Regions from separate parts of the Mycoplana sp. 10N416 genome, predicted to be linked through region 3. Evidence: predicted binding sites of a transcription regulator. Region 3 holds the regulator's gene; each other region holds the start of a gene.
What was found. The regulator LexA, encoded in region 3, represses DNA repair genes until DNA is damaged. The targets are predictions, from matches to a motif close to TGTTCNNNNTGTGTTCNG.

Region 1: AC1DDS_RS10770 (DNA recombination protein RmuC) is a predicted target of LexA. The motif match lies at 2,515-2,532, and genes of this name have one in related genera.
Region 2: uvrA (excinuclease ABC subunit UvrA) is a predicted target of LexA. The motif match lies at 3,705-3,722, and genes of this name have one in related genera.
Region 4: AC1DDS_RS10950 (YifB family Mg chelatase-like AAA ATPase) is a predicted target of LexA. The motif match lies at 1,709-1,726, and genes of this name have one in related genera.

What each region holds. Positions count from the first base shown of each region.
Region 1 covers NZ_JBFTIM010000004.1:307,238-312,418, forward strand. The annotation lists gene AC1DDS_RS10750 (hypothetical protein) at 1-148, shown strand, start outside; gene truA (tRNA pseudouridine(38-40) synthase TruA) at 154-897, opposite strand; gene fmt (methionyl-tRNA formyltransferase) at 897-1,835, opposite strand; gene def (peptide deformylase) at 1,927-2,451, opposite strand; gene AC1DDS_RS10770 (DNA recombination protein RmuC) at 2,565-3,791, shown strand; gene AC1DDS_RS10775 (ribokinase) at 3,839-4,747, shown strand; gene pcaD (3-oxoadipate enol-lactonase) at 4,893-5,181, shown strand, end outside.
Region 2 covers NZ_JBFTIM010000008.1:16,415-21,595, forward strand. The annotation lists gene AC1DDS_RS16765 (glutathione S-transferase family protein) at 1-620, opposite strand, end outside; gene uvrA (excinuclease ABC subunit UvrA) at 626-3,544, opposite strand; gene AC1DDS_RS16775 (single-stranded DNA-binding protein) at 3,850-4,380, shown strand; gene AC1DDS_RS16780 (DUF2161 domain-containing phosphodiesterase) at 5,109-5,181, opposite strand, start outside.
Region 3 covers NZ_JBFTIM010000010.1:121,469-126,649, forward strand. The annotation lists gene AC1DDS_RS20225 (ComEC/Rec2 family competence protein) at 1-2,197, shown strand, start outside; gene lexA (transcriptional repressor LexA) at 2,178-2,888, opposite strand; gene AC1DDS_RS20235 (YMGG-like glycine zipper-containing protein) at 3,097-3,354, opposite strand; gene AC1DDS_RS20240 (AI-2E family transporter) at 3,628-4,665, opposite strand; gene AC1DDS_RS20245 (SDR family NAD(P)-dependent oxidoreductase) at 4,792-5,181, opposite strand, start outside.
Region 4 covers NZ_JBFTIM010000004.1:343,415-348,595, forward strand. The annotation lists gene gshB (glutathione synthase) at 1-789, shown strand, start outside; partial or broken gene AC1DDS_RS10945 (isochorismatase family protein) at 856-1,475, opposite strand; gene AC1DDS_RS10950 (YifB family Mg chelatase-like AAA ATPase) at 1,804-3,336, shown strand; gene cysK (cysteine synthase A) at 3,665-4,633, opposite strand; gene AC1DDS_RS10960 (LysE family translocator) at 4,772-5,181, opposite strand, start outside.

The sequences.
Region 1 (5,181 bases), on a different contig from region 3:
CGCCAGTATCGTGCTGCAATACCGGCTCTTGTTGATGTGCCTCGGCAAGCAGGCGCTGCTTGCCGCCACGCTCACCGCGCTTTTCGTGCTGCCGCCGCTGCTGGTGGGTCAGGGCCTGCAGGTGGCGCTCGGCACCCTGCCGAGCTGATTGGCTCAGTAGTCGACCTGCATGAAATAAAGCCCTTCCGGCGGCGCGACGGGGCCGCAGGCCTTGCGATCGCGGGCTTCCAATGCGGCGCGCACGTCATCGATACTCCACTTGCCTTCGCCGGCGAGCTTCAGCGTCCCGGCGAAGGAGCGGATCTGGTTGTGCAGGAAGCTTTGTGCGGTGACCCGGATCTCGATCAGTTCGCCGGCGCGCGTCACGTCGAGCCGGTCGATCGTCCGCACCGGGCTGTTCGCCTGGCACTGGGCGGCGCGGAAGGTGGTGAAGTCGTGCTTGCCGACCAGCACCTGTGCGGCCGCGTGCATCGCCTCGTGATCCAGCGGCTTCGCCACGAACCAGGCGCGATTTGCCTCGAGCGCCAACGGCGCGCTGCGGGAGATGATGCGGTAGAGGTAATGCCGCCGCACGGCGGAAAAGCGGGCGTCGAAATCGTCCGCCGCCTCAGTCGCGTCGAGGATCGCCACGCGCTCGCCTGCCTGCGCCAGATGCGCGTTCAGGGCGTTGCGCAGGGTGTGCTCCTTCCAGGGCCGTGACAGATCGGCATGGGCGACCTGGCCCATAGCGTGCACGCCGGAATCGGTGCGGCCGGCGCCGCGGATCAAGACGGTTTCGCCGGTCAGCGACAGGATCGCCTTCTCGACCGCGCCCTGCACGGAATGCCCGTTCTCCTGCCGCTGCCAGCCGACATAGGGCGTTCCGTCATATTCAATGATCAGGCGATAGCGCGGCATCAGATAATCACCGTGCCTGGGGCGACGGGGGTGCCGCGCAGGAAGTCAGCGACGTCGAGCGGCCTGCCGCCGGCCTTCTGCAGCCGTGTCAGGGAGACGGCGCCGTCGCCGCAGGCGACAACGAACCCGTCGGAGGCCAACACCGTTCCCGGCTTTTCCGACCCTGCTGCCAGGCGCGATCCCAGCACCTTGACCCGCTCCGGCTTGCCGGCTAGCGAAAGCTCGAACCAGGCACCGGGGAAGGGGGAAAGCGCACGGATGTGGTTGTGCACGTCGGCGGCCGGTCGCGCGAAGTCAACGCGCGTCTCGCCCTTGTCGATCTTGGCGGCGTAGAGCACGCCCTCTTCGGCCTGCGGCGTCAGCGGCAGGTCGCCCGCCTCCAGACGCGCCATTGCCTCGACCATCAGGCCGCCGCCGGCCTGCATGAGCGCATCGTGCAACGCGCCGCCGGTCATGTCCGGGCCGATCTCGATGCGATGGGTCAGCGCCACGGGGCCGGTGTCCAACCCCTTGTCCATCTTCATCACCATCATGCCGGTTTCCGCGTCGCCGGCCATGATCGCGCGTTGGATGGGTGCCGCACCGCGCCAGCGCGGCAGCAGCGAAGCGTGGCCGTTGTAGCAGCCGAGCCGCGTCCCGGTGAGGATCGCCTCGGGCAGCAGAAGCCCGTAGGCGACGACGACGGCGACGTCGGCCTCCAGCGCCCGGAAAGTGGCGCGATCCGCCTCCGCCTTGAAGTTCAGCGGCGTGAACACGGGGATCCCGAGCCGCTCGGCGGCCTGATGCACCGGCGACTTCTGCAGTTCTAGCCCGCGCCGTCCGCCGGGGCGCGGCGGCTGCGAATAGGCAGCCACGATCGTATGGCCGGCCTCGGCGAGCGCCGTCAGCGTCGGCACCGAGAATTCCGGCGTACCCATGAAGATGATGCGAAGCGCCATGCGGCGATGCTCCCGTTTAAGCTCGTTGATCCCTTCAAACGGGTTTACGAGCGTCAATCAAGCCCTCGCGGTGACGCCGTCCGATGCCGGATCAGATCGCCTTGGCGCCGCGCGTCTTTGCCGCCTTGGTGAACTTGCGGATCACCATGTCGCGCTTGAGCTTGGAAATGTGGTCGATGAAGAGCACGCCGTTCAGGTGGTCGATCTCGTGCTGCAGGCAGGTCGCGAGAAGCCCGTCGGCGTCGATCGTCTGCTCCTTGCCCTCACGGTCGAGATAGCGAACGGTGAGCGTGGCCGGGCGCTCGACCTCGGCGTAGTAATCCGGGATCGACAGGCAGCCCTCCTCGTACACCGAGCGCGCGTCCGAGGTCGTGACGATCTCCGGGTTGATGAAGACGAGCGGCGTCTTATCTTCGCCGTCCTTCGACACGTCCAGCACCAGCATCCGACGCGGCACGCCGATCTGGATCGCCGCAAGGCCGATGCCGGGCGCGTCGTACATCGTCTCCAGCATGTCGTCGGCAAGGCGCCGTGCTTCGTCGTTGATGGTCTCCAGCGGTGCGGAGACCTGCCGAAGGATGGGATCGGGAAGGATAATCAGCGGTTTGATCGTCATTCGCCTCACTTAGCGGTTTGCTGGACGGCTTTCAATTGCCTTGCATCTCGCGATGGCCCCGTTTGTTCACGTTATGATCTATTCTTGCGCGCAAATGCTGCTATGTTTGCCGCATGAATCCGGAACCATCCCTTCAGGCCGCAGTGAGTCGGCTTTTTGATGCGCTTGCCCGCGATCCGGCGTTGCAGCTTGCCTGCCTGTTCGCCGCGATCGTGGCGACCGGCTGGATCGTCTTCGCCCGCCGTGCCGCAAGCCGCCAGCGCGCGGCTGCCGTAGCTGCGGAAGTGCGCCTGGCCGAGCTGCTGCGCGCGCAAAACGAGATGCAGGGCCGGATCGCCGCCATGGCCGAGGTGTTCGGCGCGCGCCAGGCCGAGACGAACCAGTCGATCAACCAGCGCCTCGACGGGCTGACGCAGCGCCTCGGCCAGTCGATTAGCGAGCAAACGCGCGCCACGCATGAAAACCTTCGCCGCCTGCAGGAGCGGCTCGCGGTGATCGACACGGCGCAGACGAACATCCAGTCGCTGGCCAAGGACGTGGTCGGCCTGCAGGCAATTCTCGCAAACAAGCAGACCCGCGGCGCCTTTGGCCAGGGGCGAATGGAGGCGATCGTGGCCGACGGCCTGCCGACCGGCGCCTACCAGTTCCAGGCGCAGCTTCCAAACGGGATGCGGCCGGACTGCATCATCCGCATGCCGAATGGCCAGCCGCCGCTGGTCATCGACGCGAAGTTTCCGCTGGAGGCGTGGAACGCCATGGGCGCGGCTGCGAATGCCGAAGCCTCGAAGCTGGCCACCCAGCAGTTCCGGCGGGACATGGACGTCCATATTCGTGACATCGCCGAAAAATACCTGCTGGCCGGCGAGACGCAGGATACCGCCTTTCTCTTCGTCCCCTCCGAATCGATCTTCGCCGCGATCCACGAGAGCTTCGAGGCGATCGTCCAGCGCGCGCACCGTGCCCGCATCGTCATCGTCTCACCGTCGCTCCTGCTTCTGTCGATCCAGGTCCTGCAGGCGCTCCTGAAGGATCAGCGCATGCGCGAGCAGGCGCACGTGATCCAGGGCGAGGTGATCCGGCTGATGGAGGATCTCGGGCGTCTCGACGACCGTGTTCGCAAGCTGCACGGGCACTTCACATCGGCGCAGAAGGACGTGGACCAGATCCTGACCTCGACCGACAAGCTTGTCCGGCGCGGCGCTCGGATCGGTGAGATGGAGTTTGAAACGGCTGCGCCGCCAGGGCCGGGACAGGTGCAGGCGCCGTCTGCCGCCGCCGCGGAACGTGCGGTCGAAAGCCGCACCGGCCAATTGAAACTGAGAGTGGTTGACGAGGACTGACCGGCTCGGGCAGTGTCGGTTGAGGCATACCGGAGGAACGAGCCCCCATGATCACCGTCTTCGGATCCATCAACATGGATCTCATCGCCACGACCGAACGCCTGCCGAAAGCGAGCGAAACCGTGCCGGGACACAGTTTTACCACGGCCGCTGGCGGCAAGGGCGCCAATCAGGCGCTTGCGGCCCGGCGTGCCGGGGCAACGGTCCGCATGGCGGGAGCCGTCGGCGGGGATGCCTTTGCCGCCGAATCGCTGGTGCTTCTCACCCATGCGCGCGTGGATCTCGATCTCGTCAAGGTCGCGGACGAGCCGACCGGTACGGCCCACATCCTGGTTGCCGACGATGGCGAGAACGTCATCGTCGTCGTCGCCGGTGCCAATGGCGACGTGACCGCGGCGGACGCCAAGGTGGCCGTGTCGCAGATGTCGGCCGGCGATTTCCTGGCGCTGCAGCTCGAAGTGCCGACAGAGGCCGTCGACGCAGCGCTCGATGCTGCCAGGGCGAGACGCGTGACCTCGGTGATCAATCTCGCACCAATGACGGCGGATGCCCGCACGCTCGGCGCCAAGGCGGACATCGTCGTGACCAACGAGATCGAGTTCGAACAGTATGCCGGCAAGTCCGGCCTCTCCGACGCGGAGCGGGAGGCCGAGATGCGCTCGATCCACGAGCGGACCGGGCAGACGATCATCGTGACCCTCGGCGCCGACGGCGTCATCGCCATCCGCAAGGGCAATGTCTTCCGCGCTCCCGGCCTGAAGATCGAGCCGGTCGACACGGTCGGCGCAGGCGACAGCTTTTGCGGCTATCTGGTCGCTTCACTCGACGCGGGTCTGCCTTTCGCCGATTGCCTGCGCCGGGCCGCCATCGCCGGCTCGCTCTCCTGCCTCAAGCGCGGCGCCCAGCCGTCGATCCCGGAGGCGGGCGAAGTGGATGCGCGGATGCGAAAAGGCTGATATTGCCTTGAATGCAGGCGAATGAAGATCGGCCGTTCGCTGAAAGGGCCGATCTTTGGACGGCGGGCGTTCGGCGGTCGTCAGACTTGATGCGGTTGTCGATCGTGTGTCCGCCTTTAATCTGGTCATCGGGAGGAGACATCCTTTGCAGTTCGCCCGGATAAACGACATCAGCCTTCACCATCAGATCATCGGCGGCTCGCAGGACAAGCCCGTCCTTGTTTTCGCCAATTCGCTGGGAATGGACTTCCGCATCTGGCGTGACGTCATCGTGCGGCTTGCCGGCGATTTTCCCATGATCCTCTACGACAAGCGCGGCCACGGGTTGTCGGATGTCGGCCAGGTACCCTATTCCATCGATGACCACGTTAGCGACCTGTCCGGCCTGCTTGATCTTTATGCCGTGAAGGAGGCCGTCATCGTCGGGCTCTCCG
Region 2 (5,181 bases), on a different contig from region 3:
GCGGGCGCGATGAAGGGCTGCGAAATTTCCTGGAACACCGGCAGGGCCTCCATGCTCGCGCAATGTGCGGCGAGGGCCGGATAGGTGACCGGATCGATGAGGCCCGGATGCGCCTCGCTGACATGCCGCCAGGCACAGGCGACCGCGATGTCGGCGTGCGTGATCCGGTCGAACCAGAATTTTCCGCGCCGCTCGGCACGTTCCGCATCCAAGGTGGCAAGCACAGCGGCGATCTGCGCGCGGCAGCGCTCGACGAAATTGGTGGACGGCGTCTCGTGCAGATGAAGTTCGTAGAAGAGACTGACGCCCTTGTCGGCAAGGCCAGTGGCGAACGTCATGACCCTCAGCGCCTGCCGACGCTCCGGCTCGGCCTGCGGCAGCAGGCGCCTTTCCATCGGCACAAGGCCGTCCAGGTAATCGAGGATGGAATTGCTGTCGGCCACGATGTCGCCGTCGTCCAGCACCAGCGTCGGCACCCGCATCAGCGGATTGAGTGCCTGCACCTTCTCGCCGTCGCTGAACACCGACCAGGGGCGATGTTCGAACGGCAGTTCGTAGAGCCGCAGGGCGATCGCGACGCGGCGGACATAGGAGGAGTCGTACTGGCCGATCAGGATCATCGAGCCTACTCCGCCGCCGCCTTGCGCATTGGCCGGCGCTCGAGCAGTTCCTTGAGGAACTGACCCGTATACGAACGCTCGACCTTGACCACGTCCTCTGGCGTGCCCTGAGCGATCACCTCGCCGCCGCCGTCGCCACCTTCCGGTCCGAAGTCGATGATCCAGTCGGCGGTCTTGATGACCTCCAGGTTATGCTCGATCACAACCACCGAGTTGCCCTGGTTCACCAGTTCATGCAGAACTTCAAGAAGCTTCGCTACGTCGTGGAAATGCAAGCCGGTCGTCGGCTCGTCGAGGATATAGAGCGTGCGGCCGGTCGAGCGCTTGGAGAGCTCCTTAGCGAGCTTGACGCGCTGCGCCTCGCCGCCCGACAGCGTGTTCGCTTGCTGGCCGACCTTGATATAGCCGAGGCCGACCTGGTTCAGCGTCACCAGCTTGTCGCGCACGGCAGGGACGGCGGCGAAGAACTCCACGCCTTCCTCGACCGTCATGTCGAGCACGTCGGCGATCGACTTGCCCTTGAAGTGCACGTCGAGCGTCTCGCGGTTATAGCGCTTGCCGTGGCAGACGTCACAGGTGACGTAGACGTCCGGTAGGAAGTGCATCTCGATCTTGATGACGCCGTCGCCCTGGCAGGCTTCGCAGCGCCCGCCCTTGACGTTGAAGGAGAACCGGCCGGGCTGGTAGCCGCGCGCCTTGGCCTCCGGCAGGCCCGCGAACCAGTCGCGGATCGGCGTGAAGGCGCCGGTATAGGTCGCCGGGTTCGAGCGCGGCGTGCGGCCGATCGGCGACTGGTCGATGTCGATCACCTTGTCGATGTACTCGAAGCCATCGATGCGATCATGCTCGGCCGCGATCTCGCGCGCACCCATGATCCGGCGCGCCGCCGACTTGTAGAGCGTCTCGATCAGGAAGGTCGACTTGCCGCCGCCCGAGACCCCGGTGACGGCGGTGAAAACGCCGAGCGGGATGGAAGCGGTGACATTCTTCAGGTTGTTCGCCCGGGCACCGACGACGGTGATTTCCTTCTTCTTTTTCGGTTTGCGGCGTTCGGCGGGAACCGCCACTGCAAGTTCGCCGGAGAGATACTTGCCGGTCAGCGATTTCGCGTTTGCCATGATGTCGGCCGGCGTTCCCTGCGCGATCACCTCGCCGCCATGGATGCCGGCGGCAGGGCCGATGTCAACGACATAGTCGGCCGTTAGGATCGCGTCCTCGTCGTGCTCGACAACGATCACCGTGTTGCCGATGTCCCGCAGGTGGCGCAGCGTGTCGAGCAGGCGGGCATTGTCGCGCTGGTGCAGGCCGATCGACGGCTCGTCCAGCACGTAGAGCACGCCGGTCAGGCCTGAGCCGATCTGCGAGGCGAGGCGGATGCGCTGGCTCTCGCCACCCGAAAGCGTGCCGGAATTGCGCGACAGGCTGAGATATTCGAGACCGACGTCGTTCAGGAAGCGAAGGCGCTCGCGGATCTCCTTGAGGATGCGGACGGCAATCTCGTTTTGCTTGGCGTTCATGTGGGCGGGCAGCGTGTCGAACCAGTCGCGAGCGACGCGGATCGACATGTCCGTAACCTGGCCGATATGCAGCTTGTCGATCTTGACGGCGAGCGCCTCCGGCTTCAGGCGAAACCCGTCGCAGGCCGGGCAGGGGGCGGCCGACATGTAACGCTCGATCTCCTCGCGCGCCCAGGCCGAATCCGTCTCCTTCCAGCGCCGCTCGAGGTTCGGGACGATGCCCTCGAAGCTCTTCGTCGTCTTGTAGGACCGCGCGCCGTCCTGGTAGTGGAACTCGATCTTCTCGTCGGTTCCGTAGAGGATCGCGTTCTGGCCTTTTTCGGAAAGGTCCGACCAGCGGTTGGAGAGCTTGAAGCCATAAGCCGCGCCCAGCGCCTCGAGCGTCTGGTTGTAATAGGGCGAGGACGACTTGGCCCACGGGGCGATAGCGCCGTCGCGCAGCGCCCGCTGCGGCTCGGGCACGATCAGGTCCGGGTCGATCTTCTGCTGGCTGCCGAGGCCGTCGCAGGTCGGGCAGGCGCCGAACGGATTGTTGAACGAAAACAGCCGTGGCTCGATCTCGGGAATGGTGAAGCCGGAGACCGGGCAGGCGAATTTCTCCGAGAACAGCACCCGTTCATGCGTCTCGTTCAGCGACTTGTTGGCCGAGCCACCGGCCGCCGTGTCCTCGACCGGCAGCGGCTTGTCGGCGAACTCGGCGATCGCCAGCCCGTCGGCGAGCGTCAGGCAGGTCTCGAGACTGTCGGCGAGGCGGGCGGCGAGATCCGGGCGCACGACGACGCGGTCGACGACGACGTCGATGTCATGCTTGTACTTCTTGTCGAGCGCGGGGACGTCGGCGATCTCGTAGAACTGGCCATCCACCTTGACGCGCTGAAAGCCCTTCTTCATCAGCTCGGCGAGTTCCTTCTTGTACTCGCCCTTCCGGCCGCGCACGATCGGCGCCAAGATATAGAGACGCGTTCCTTCGCCGAAATCGATCACCCTGTCGACCATCTGACTGACCGTCTGGCTCTCGATCGGCAGGCCCGTCGCCGGCGAATAGGGCACGCCGACACGCGCAAACAGCAACCGCATGTAGTCGTAGATCTCGGTGACCGTCCCCACCGTCGAGCGCGGGTTCTTCGAGGTCGTCTTCTGCTCGATCGAAATCGCCGGCGACAGTCCGTCAATCTGGTCGACGTCCGGTTTCTGCATCATCTCCAGGAACTGGCGCGCATAGGCCGACAGGCTCTCGACGTATCGGCGCTGGCCTTCCGCATAGATCGTGTCGAAGGCGAGCGACGACTTGCCGGAGCCCGAAAGCCCGGTCATGACGATCAGCTTGTTGCGCGGCAGATCGAGGTCGATGCCCTTGAGATTGTGCTCGCGCGCGCCGCGAATGGAAATGGTCTTGAGTTCGCTCATGGTGTCCAGCGCCAGATGTCAGGTCGGTGATTGTCGATCTCGGATGAAGTGGCTCTTCGGTAGCGCACCCTATGTAGGAACCGGAACCGGCCTGTCCATGCGCGTCGCGACCAAAACCCTGCCTCTTTCCGATTCGGTTGACAAGATAGTAGGGATTTTGTAGAACAAAAAAAGAACGAAATGCACGCGAATTTGATCTGTGGATTATCTGGCGCACGGGGCGGCGCGCCGGGCGCGTCGCCGTTAAGATAGCGGATCGAATTTACAGCCGGCAGATGCCCGGCGCGACAACAAGGACTGAACGGATGGCAGGCAGCGTCAACAAGGTAATCCTGATCGGGAACGTCGGCGCGGACCCGGAAATCCGTCGCACTCAGGACGGTCGCCCTATCGCCAACTTGCGCATCGCGACCTCGGAAAGCTGGCGCGACCGCAATTCCGGTGAGCGCCGCGAGAAGACCGAATGGCACACCGTCGTCGTCTTCAACGAGGGCCTGTGTAAGGTCGTCGAGCAATATGTGAAGAAGGGCGCCAAGCTCTACATCGAAGGCGCGCTGCAGACCCGCAAGTGGCAGGACCAGAACGGCAACGACCGCTATTCGACGGAAGTTGTTCTGCAGGGCTTCAACTCGACGCTGACGATGCTCGACGGGCGCGGCGAGGGCGGCGGTGACCGCCGTGGCGGTGGCTCCGACTTCGGTGGCGCCGGCAACTATGGCGGCGGCGCACCGAGCTATGACGACTACGGCTCGCAACCGTCGTCGTCGGGTGGCGCAAGCCGCGGCGGCGCATCGTCGAACTTCTCGCGCGACATGGACGACGATATCCCGTTCTAGAGAGGAGTGGGAGACGTTTCGTAGACTATGACGTCGAACTCCTTGTAAATAAACATCTTTCTAGTTAAAACTCCGTTTTCTGCCGGTCAGTGATTTTCCGGTGGGAGCGGAGTTCATTGCGCTGGAAGACGAAACTGGCATTGTGGATGCGGTGATCTGGCCGAGCCTACTCGAGCGTCAACGGCGTCTGGCTCTTTCGTCGTCTGTGCTCGCGATCAGATCCAGCGGGAAGACGAGTTGGTTCATCTGGTGATGCAGCGTCTGTTCGACTTGTCCGCAGATATGGGAAAGCTGGGCGAAAGAGACGGGGCGTTCCCGATGGTCCGTGGCCGCGGGGACACTAGTCAAAGCGCTTCCATCCAACGGGTACCTGGGCTTATCCGCTGTCGCCAGCGGGGCCAAAATCTGCGGAGATTCTGAATTCAGGCTTAGGCTGGGTCCAAATCTCCCCTCAAACAAACTTAGGCAGATGGTCTCAGGTATCTTTGGGAGAGTGCTGGCTAGTTAATAGCCTAGCAGTCCGGATTTTCGCCGCCCTCCAGATCAAGTCGGGCGGCCGGTTACCCTACCAATATTCGCACAGATTTGGCGATGGCGGCCGCGACAGAGCCTTGTAGAGGATTCCCCATAGCTGCATTCCGTTGTCACCATGACGACCGGCGCGCCGCTGTCGTTGTCCTGGTTTGGAAACGGCTGCCGAGGTGCAACGGCTGGTTCTGCAGGGACGTCTAACCATCCGCGGATCGTGTCGGTCCATCATTCCGGTCGAGCGTGTTGATAGGGTCCGACTGCGGCCACCGG
Region 3 (5,181 bases):
TCTCCTGTCCTTTGTCACGCGCGCGGCATTCCTGCTGCTTCTCGGAATCGCGCTCTCCGCGGTCGAAAGCTGGCGGCTTTCCACCGTCATGCTGGATCAGCCGGTGACGACGACGATTACGGGGAGGGTGCTGTCTCGCGAAGCCGATGACCGCGGCCGCCTGCGGTACCGGGTGGCGCTGCTGACGACCGACGGCCCGACATTGCGGCGTCCGCCCGACCACGTCAGTCTCCTTGCGCGCAGTCCCCATACGCCGCTGCCGATCGGCAGCGGGATCGTCGGACGCGCGCGGCTGAATCCGCCGTCGGGACCGGCGTTGCCGGGTCTCAACGACTTTGCTTTCGACGCCTATTTCGCCGGAACCGGGGCTATCGGATACTTTTACGGCAAACCGGCGGCGACGGAGTTGAACCCGCCGGCGCGAAGTGAAACCGCATACGGTGCAGCAAGCCGAGTGGTGGCCGAATGGCGGAGTGCTATCACGCAACACATTCGTGGCCGCATCGGCGGCGATGCAGGCGCAATTTCTGCCGCCTTGATCACGGCCGAACAGCGCGGCATCAGCCCGAAAACGGTGGAGGCCTTGCGCCAATCGGGCCTCGCGCACGTTCTGGCGATTTCAGGGCTCAACATGGTGCTTGCGGCGGGCACTTTTCTGGTCGGCGCCCGACTGCTGCTGGCGCTGGTTCCGGGCGCAGCCGAACAGTTCCCGATCAAGAAAATCGCAGCCATCGGCGGGTTGATCACGGTCACCCTTTACATCCTGATCTCCGGCGGGGCGGTTTCGGCGGTCCGCTCGTGGCTGATGATCGTCGTCATGCTGTTCGCTGTCCTGTTCGACCGCACCGCCATCAGCCTGCGCAATGTCGCGCTGTCGGCACTGATCATTCTGGCGGTGACGCCTTCCGCGGTCACCGGTCCCGGCTTCCAGATGTCCTATGCGGCAACCCTCGGTCTGGTTGCGGGCTATGCTGCCTGGCGCGACTGGTCCGCGCGGCGCCACAGGTGGATCGGCGATCGATCACGGATGCTTTCGGTTGCATCTGCGTTTGCCGGTGGGATTCTGCTGTCGTCCCTGATCGGCGGGGTCGCAACGCTCGTCTATTCCATCGGACACTTCCATCGCATCCCGGCCTATGGCCTTGCCGGAAACCTTCTTGCGATGCCGATCACTTCGTTCATCGTCATGCCGACGGCCGTCATCGCCATGCTGCTCATGCCGCTCGGGCTGGACGGCATTCCGCTCGCGATCATGGGACGGGGCGTCGACTGGATCATCGCCATGGCCAATTGGGTTTCCGGCTGGGGCGGAGAGGTAGTCACCGGCAGATTGCCCCCGCTGGCATTCGCGCTCATTGCAGCAGGTGGCGGGTTCCTCTGTCTGCTTCGCACCCGTCTCGCGCTCATCGGCCTTTTACCACTCGTCTTCGGCGTGGCCGTTGTGGCCGTCCGTCCTTCGGATGCGCCGCCCGAGCTTCTCGTATCGGAGGACGGTCGGCTGGTGGCGCTCGTCACGCCGGGAGAGGCCGCCACGAATCGGTCGAAGCCGCCCGATTTCATCTACGATCAATGGCGTCGCGCCCTTCGCATCGAAAGCCATCGTTCGCCATTGTTCCTGACCGATGAAGATGCCGCGCAACGGGAGCCCGCGGGCGGAGGTGGCGCGGGCATCGGTCGCTCGGAGAACTTGGTCGGCCAAGCAGCACCGGAAGCGAGCTCGGGTGCACGACAGCGCCGAAGTACGGAACGGGAAGTGGTGCTTGACGCTGCTGCGATGGCGCGTGCGCGCGCTGACATGCGTGCGGCGTTCGCCACAGCCGCCAACGACAAGCGATTCGTTTGCCGCCGCAAGGCGTGGTGCGCCGGTGTTGCGCCGGCCGGTTGGCGTGTCCTCGCGGTCGAGGACCCGGCCTTTCTCGGAACTGCCTGCGACAGTGCCGATCTCGTGGTCGTGCCACGATACCTTCGAATGGAAACCTGCCGTTCGGGCGCTCGACTCGTTTCGGCGCGCAGCCTGCGCCGCACCGGCGCCCTTGAAATAACGCCGCAGCCGGTCGATCCGACCGGCCGCGCAAGTTACAGCGTCCGCAATGCTGTCACGACGCTTCATCGCCCCTGGAGCCGGCACCGTCTGTACGACTGGCGGACGAACACATATCTCGACTTAGAAGACGCAGTCAGTGATACCGGCGAATGAGGCCGACGAGCTTGCCTTGAATCTTCACCCGGTCGGGGCCGAAGATGCGGGTCTCGTAGGCAGGATTGGCGGCTTCCAAAGCAATGGAGGCGCCCTTGCGGCGGAAACGCTTCAGCGTCGCCTCCTCGTCGTCGACGAGAGCCACGACGATCTCTCCCGGGTTGGCGGAGTTGGTGTTGCGGATGATGACGGTATCTCCGTCGAGGATCCCGGCCTCGATCATCGAGTCGCCCTTGACTTCAAGCGCATAATGCTCGCCAGCGCCGAGCATCTCCATGGGAACCGCGATGTCATGGGTGTTGTTCTGGATTGCCGAGATCGGCACGCCGGCGGCGATGCGCCCCATGACCGGAACCGAAGCCGACCCGTCCGCGGCCGCGGGCTTGGCCGGGGAGGGCGCCGTCGCCGGCTTGCCAAGGCTTCCTTCGATGACGGACGGGGAAAAGCCACGCCGCGCCTTCAGGCTCGGAGAATAGGCCTCGGGCAGCTTTATCACCTCGAGTGCGCGCGCCCGATTTGGCAGCCGGCGGATAAAGCCGCGCTCCTCGAGGGCGGTGATCAACCGGTGAATGCCCGATTTCGAGGCGAGATCGAGCGCATCCTTCATCTCGTCGAATGACGGCGGAATGCCGGTCTCCTTCATCCGCTCGTGGATGAACAGGAGCAGTTCCTGTTGTTTGCGGGTCAGCATGGCTCGTCACCCAGAATCGTGAAACAAATCCAGAACAGACACTATCTGTTCCATATGTGTTCCGCAAGGGGGCAAATTTCAATCAAAGGTGCAGTCGCTCGTTTGAAATTCTAAGCTGTGATACCGGCGGGAAATTCCATTGTCCGGGAAAGACCTTATGAGGGACAAGGTCTTTCCCTGTTCAACTGCGACACGGCCGGTGAGGCTGTTATGGGCACGCGGCGACGTAGCGGCGGCCGTAGCGATCGCGGTAGTAGCAACGACCAGGCTGTCCGGCCACATGGCCGATGACCGCGCCGGAAACACCGCCGATGGCGGCTCCGACGGCGGCGCCGCGGACGTCATTGGTGATGGCGCCGCCGATCACGGCGCCGGTGGCTGCGCCGATGCCGGCGCCCCTCTCGGTTGGCGTGCAGCCGACGGCTGCGAGCCCGGCCAGAACGAGCACTAGGGAAATCTTGGTCATGTCCATTCCTTCCTCTCTCGTTGATTCTCTTGCCTCTCGTAATCTTGTCCATCCGAACGAACGGTCAAGTGTAATCCGGTTTTTCGGCCAGGTACAACCGCTCGTGGCGCGGCGGCCCAGGCAGGTTATTGGTTCTGTCTCTTCTCAATCGGCGGCCGGCAAGTACGGGGCAAAAAAGCCCGCTTTTCCGATTTTGTGCTGACACCACGATTGTTGATCGGCGTTACAGTTCCCGCGGTGAGCTAGTATCCGCGGCCATTCCGGTCAGGCAGCTCAAGTCCTGTCGCGGCGGTCCAAAGCGGCAACAGCGTCATCATTCACGGTACTGGACAGGAGCACGGCGATCCAGCGGGTCGCCGGCACCTGTGCTGCGTATTCGATGAGGCAAATCAGGATGGGAACGCCAATGAAGGCACCCGGAAGGCCCCACATGAAACTCCAAAAGAACACGGAGAAAATCACGGCGAACGGTGAAATCGCGAGCGAAGCACCGGTCAGCCGTGGCTCCAGGTAGCTGCCGATGACAAATTGGATAAGGTTCAGTCCGACGAAGACGAACACTGCGGATTGCCACGAATCGAACTGGGCAATCGCAAACAAGGTGGGGAAGACCGTCGCCACGAATGGCCCGAGGAAAGGAATGTAATTGAGGGCGAACGCAATCGCTCCCCAGGCCGCAGCCAACTCAAGACCAACGAACCGGGCGAATATCCAAACGACCAACCCCGTCAGGATACTGGCAAACGTACGCACGGCCATGAAGCGTCGAAGCTTGGCACCGATCCTTCTGTTCGCCGCCAGAATCCGCGCACCGTGCGGTTGGACGCTCGGCAACAGCAGGCGTCGCTTGACGTCCTCCACTTCCAGAAGGCCGAGCATGACGGATATGAAGATCACCAGCGTGAAACCGGCGAAACTGTTCATGCGTCCGGCGACCCCTTGCAGCAATCCGACGAGCGTGCCGACGTTGAACCGCTCTGCCAACGGGCCGGCGATCGCCACACCATGCTCTTCCAGCCATTGGGCCCAATCGAGGTAGATCGTCTGAAAACGGCCGGCGTTGAGGAACAGCCAATGCCCGAGGACACCCAGCCCCCAGGCAATCGACGACCCCACGGAGACCACCGCGATGATCGTCACGGTCAGCGCTATGAGCAGCGCAAGCAGCCGCGGCATCACCTTCTGGAGGGCGGCCTGGACCGGCCATATCAACGCGATGACCAGAATGGAAAACGCGAACGGAACGAAGACCGATTGTGCGGCGTGCAGCAGCGCAAGAACGAGTATGCCGGCGGTTATCAGTCCGGTCATTTGTCCTTGTTCTTTGACCATCCACAGTTCCCGATCTTGGTCGGCAAGACTTTACGCGGGGTCCGATGCGGACCGCAAGACCTCGTTCAGTACCCCTTCGATCTGCCAGGTCAGCCGTCGGACACGCTAGTGTGCGCTATAGGCACCGTCCACGAGATGATAGCTGCCCGTGATGAAGCTCGCCTCGTCCGAAAGCAAGAAGCAGACGAGTGCGGCGACTTCCTCCGGGCGCCCTCGTCGCCCCATCGGCTGCAGCGATTCCATCCGACGGCTGCTCGCCAGTTGCGGATGCTCCGTCAGGAGCGGGGTTTCGATCCAGCCGGGACCGACGGCGTTGATGCGGATACCGAACTTGGCATACTCGATTGCCGCGACCTTGGTCAGTCCCGTTACGCCGTGCTTTGCCGCGGTATAGGCCACCGTGAACGGCAGCCCGACGCAACCGAGCACGGAGGAGACGTTGACGATCGCGCCGCCACCGGATGCCATCATGGCGGAAATCTGATGCTTCATGCC
Region 4 (5,181 bases), on a different contig from region 3:
TTTGCGACCGTCGAGCCGATGCAGCTTCGCGACGTCAAGGGTGACCACTACGAGTTGGGCGAACCCGAGCGGGTCGACCTGTCGACGATGGACGTGGTGCTGTTGCGCCAGGACCCGCCCTTCGACATGGCCTACATCACCTCCACCCATCTTTTGGAGCGCATCCATCCGAAGACGCTGGTGGTGAACGATCCCGCCTGGGTGCGCAACTCGCCGGAGAAGATCTTCGTCACCGAATTCGCCGACCTGATGCCGGCAACGCTGATCACCCGCGACCCGGCCGAGATCCGCCGCTTCCGCGAGGAGATGGGCGACATCATCCTCAAGCCCCTCTATGGAAACGGCGGCGCCGGCGTCTTCCACTCGACCCGCGACGACCGCAACCTCTCTTCGCTGCTCGAAATGTTCGGGCAGATGTTCCGCGAGCCCTTCATCGCCCAGGCCTATCTGCCGGACGTGCGCAAGGGCGACAAGCGCATCCTGCTCGTCGACGGCGAGCCGGTCGGTGCGATCAACCGCGTGCCCGCCGAGCACGATGCCCGCTCGAACATGCATGCCGGCGGCCGTCCCGAGGCGACCGAACTGACCGCCCGCGAGATCGAGATCTGCAAGCGGATCGGCCCGTCGCTGCGCGAACGCGGCTTCCTGTTCGTCGGCATCGACGTCATCGGCGACTACATGACCGAGATCAACGTCACCTCGCCGACCGGCATCCGCGAGGTGCGGAAATTCGGTGGCGCCGACGTCTCGAGCCTCCTGTGGGATGCGATTGAACGCAAACGCGCCTGAGCAACCTGCGCCGGCGTCTGATCGAAGAGGCGCCGGCACCGCCATCCATCCGCTCTCCGCGATCCCCTATTCGCTTTGGTCGTAGGAGAACTGAATCCCCGCCGTGCCGCCCGTTTCGATGAACAGGTTCATGAAGGCGGGCACTGTTTCCTTGCGCGACCAGTCGCGTTGCAATTCACAGAAGAGTTGCGGCACGCTGGTCATCTTGCCGCCCGCCTGCTCTATGCGGCGCAGGCCCGCCTCGTGCGCGGCGAGCGATGTGCCGCCAACCGCGTCGACGACATAGACCTCATAGCCCGCCTGCAGCGCGTCGATGGCCGGAAACGTGAGGCGCGCTTCGGTCCATTCTTTCGACCGGTTTCCTCGACCGCGCGCCGGAATTCCACGTCTTCCCAGGAGTTGATCGTCGTACGATCGTAGGTCGGGCATCGTTCCAACGCCTTGCGCACTTGCGGAATCGGCGGCTTGTTCAGGCCGGTTTTGACATTGACCGTCGAGTGCACGATCGGCAGCCCGTACACGACAGCCGCCTTGGCAGCGCCGACGATGTTGTTGACCAGAAGTTGACGGTCCATTGAGGCGATGGAGTTCACCTGGACCGGCTGGTAATCGATAATGATGAAGGCTGAATTCTTTGGTGTCAGAAGGTGATCGGTGCTCGGATCGCGGACAGGTTCACTGACCATGACTTCCTCCTTGGGTATGCGGTGGATGTCTGTTGGATACGTGGCGCTTGACTTGGAGCGTTCCGCTGCGGGTGATGGCCGGATAGCGCTTGGATATTACGCTGCCTTCTTGTTCTCGAATACATTGCTCCCGTCGCATTTCGCCCGCGGTCCTGAATAGGCGGTCGCGTTTGTTCTCATGCGTGCGGTGTTTGCAACCGGGCGCAACCGGTTTGCACGGCCTGGCTGAAAATTGTTCCGTAAATGTTCTTGTTCCATTCCGCTTTCTATGACAGATTGTGATGACGTCGGATGAGGCGATCGGCGGCAGACTGTTTGGGGGACGGTCATGGTGGCACGGGTCAGTACGGTGGCGTTTCAGGGCATTGACGGCGTTCCCGTCGAGGTCCAGGTGATGGTGGCGCCCGGCAGGGTCGGCATGCAGATCGTCGGGCTCCCTGACAAGGCCGTCGCCGAGAGCCGGGAACGGGTTCAGGCCGCACTGCACGCATCGGGTCTCGCCTTGCCCGCCAAGCGGGTCACGGTCAATCTGGCGCCGGCAGACCTGCCCAAGGAGGGAAGCCATTTCGATCTTCCGATCGCGCTCGGCCTGATGGCGGCGCTCGGCGCCATTCCGGCCGATGCGCTGGAGGGTTACGTCGTCATCGGCGAACTCAACCTCGACGGTACGATTGCGGCAATCGCCGGCGCTCTGCCGGCGGCCATCGGCGCCAATGCGCTCGGCAAGGGACTCATTTGTCCAGCCGACAGTGGTGCCGAGGCGGCCTGGGCCGGCGCGGAGATCGACATTCTGGCGCCTCGCAGCCTGATTGCGCTCGCTAACCATTTTCGCGGCACGCAGGTGCTCAGCCGGCCCGAGCCCGCCATTCGCGCCGCACCCGCCAACCTGCCGGATCTTGCCGACATCAAGGGTCAGGAGAGTGCAAAGCGCGCGCTGGAGGTGGCTGCGGCCGGTGGACACAATCTCCTGATGGTCGGGCCGCCCGGCTCCGGCAAGTCGATGCTGGCCGCCCGCCTGCCGTCGATCCTGCCGCCGCTCGCACCGGCCGAACTGCTCGAAGTCTCGATGATCCATTCGATCGCAGGCCAACTCGCCGGCGGCAAGCTGTCCGATCGCCGCCCCTATCGGGCGCCGCATCATTCGGCGACGATGGCCGCTCTTGTCGGCGGCGGCTTGCGCGCCCGGCCCGGAGAGGCGTCACTCGCCCACCACGGCGTTCTCTTCCTCGACGAGTTCCCGGAGTTCTCGCCGCGGGTGCTCGATGCGCTGCGTCAGCCGCTCGAAACCGGCGAATGCGTGATTGCGCGCGCCAATCATCGCGTCAGCTATCCGGCGGCAATCCAGCTGGTCGCGGCCATGAACCCCTGCCGGTGTGGCATGGCGGGTGAGCCGGGTCAGGTCTGCGCGCGCGGGCCGCGCTGCATGGCGGATTACCAGGGGCGCATCTCCGGTCCGCTGATGGACCGCATCGATATCCGCATCGACGTGCCGGCGGTATCGGCGAGCGATCTCATCCGCCCGATGCAGGCAGAATCGAGCGCGACGGTGGCGGCTCGCGTCGCGCGTGCCCGCGAGGTCCAGCGCGATCGTTTCGTTGCCCTTGGCAGCGCGGAGGTTTCCATCAACGCCCGTGCTTCGACGGCGCTGATCGAGCGCATCGCGGAGCCTGACCCCGGCGGCCTGCAGCTCTTGCGGGATGCTGCGGAGAAAATGCGGTTCTCCGCCCGCGGCTACCATCGCGTGCTCAAGGTCGCCCGCACCCTGGCCGACCTCGACGGCAAGGACAGTGTTGGCCGCATCCATCTTGCCGAGGCGATCTCCTATCGTATCGCCGGGGAACGGCTGACGGTCGCCGCCTGAGGCCAGTTTTGACGCCGGGACGCGGCGGTCGCAGGCGGGTCACGACAGGCTGGGCCCGCAGCCACGACGGGGCTGGTATGAAGACAGACTTGCGCGCGTTCTCGGAAGGCATTGTCCGGGCGGATTGTGCTGCCGGCTTGAGAGCACCTTCGGGAACCGAGCCGCTTTCAGGCAACGATTGGCACACAAGGCCCGACACACAGTAATCAGCACACAACGGTCTCGCCGACCGCAATGACAATGGCGGTACGTGCGATGGTTGCGACCGCGCAATGGCCAGCAGGGCACACCGATGGTGCGCCCTGCAAATTCTCCACTGTCGCTGCGATCAGCCGCCAAGACCCTCGAACAGCGCGGTCGAGAGATAGCGCTCGGCAAAGGAGGGAATGATGACGACGATGGTCTTGCCTTCGTTCTCCGGCCGTTTGCCGACCTTGATGGCGGCGGCGAGTGCTGCACCGGCGGAGATGCCGACCGGCACGCCCTCGAGCCTTGCCACCAGGCGGGCGTTTTCGAAGGCCTCGTCGTTGGCCACGGTGACGACTTCGTCATAGATCTTGGTGTCGAGGATCGCCGGCGCAAAGCCTGCACCGATCCCCTGTATCTTGTGCGGGCCGGGATTGCCGCCGGACAGAACGGGGCTGTCCGCCGGCTCGACGGCAACCACCTTGACGCTCGGCTTCTTCGCCTTCAGCACCTGTCCGGCGCCGGTGATCGTGCCGCCGGTGCCGATGCCGGAGACGAGAATGTCGACCTGGCCCTCGGTGTCGTTCCAGATTTCCTCCGCCGTTGTCTTGCGGTGAATCTCCGGATTGGCCGGGTTCTCGAACTGGTGGGGAATGATCGCGTCGGGAACCGTCGCCGCCAGTTCCTCGGCCTTGGCGATCGCGCCCTTCATGCCTTTCGACCCTTCCGTCAGCACGAGCTCCGCGCCGAGCAGCGCCACCATCTTGCGCCGCTCGACCGACATGGTTTCCGGCATGGTCAGGATCAGCCGGTAACCCTTGGCCGCTGCGGCGAAGGCGAGGGCGATGCCGGTGTTGCCGGAGGTCGGCTCGATCAGCGTCGATTTTCCGGGGGTGATCTTACCCTGCGCCTCGAGCGCTTCGATCATCGCTACCCCGATACGGTCCTTCACCGAAGCGATCGGGTTGAAGAATTCGAGCTTTGCCAGAAGGTTCGCCTTCACGCCCTTTTCCTTGGCCAGCTTGTCGAGCCGCACGATCGGAGTGTCGCCGATCGTCTCGATGATCGAGGCGTAGACACGGCCGCGGCCGGGCTTGCGGGGTTCAGACATATTCGGCTCCCTTTCAATCTTCGAATGTTGTGCGGAGAATAGGTTCTAAGACGTGCGGAAGCCAGTGCCGCATCATCCACGGATTGTCCGCGAATTGAAAAAATCGCATTCCAATGCGGTTGAAGACGGATCTTTATTTCACGCTGCGCGGGTTGCGATGTAGGCTGCGGTGCTTGCCAGTATGCCTGCCGCCACGCGGTTGAGGCCCCGAAGGGCGCTCGGCCCCTTCAGAAGCGTTCGGGCGCGCGATGCCAGCGCCATGTAAGGAATGAGCACCACCAGGAGCACGATGAAGGTCGCGCCGAGCAGCAAGCCGTAGTCTTCGAGACCGATCGCGCCGAGGTCGATCAGTGTCGGCACCAGCGCCACGTAGAAGAGCATCGTCTTGGGATTGCCGGCCGTTAAAAGCAGTCCGGACAAAAACGACATGGCCATGCTGGAAGAGCGGCGGGCTTCGATCTCCTGCGGCACCAGACCCGTGGTCCAAAGCTTCCAGGCGATGTAGCAGAGATAAAGCGCGCCGGCGATCTTGATCGCCATGAACGCCG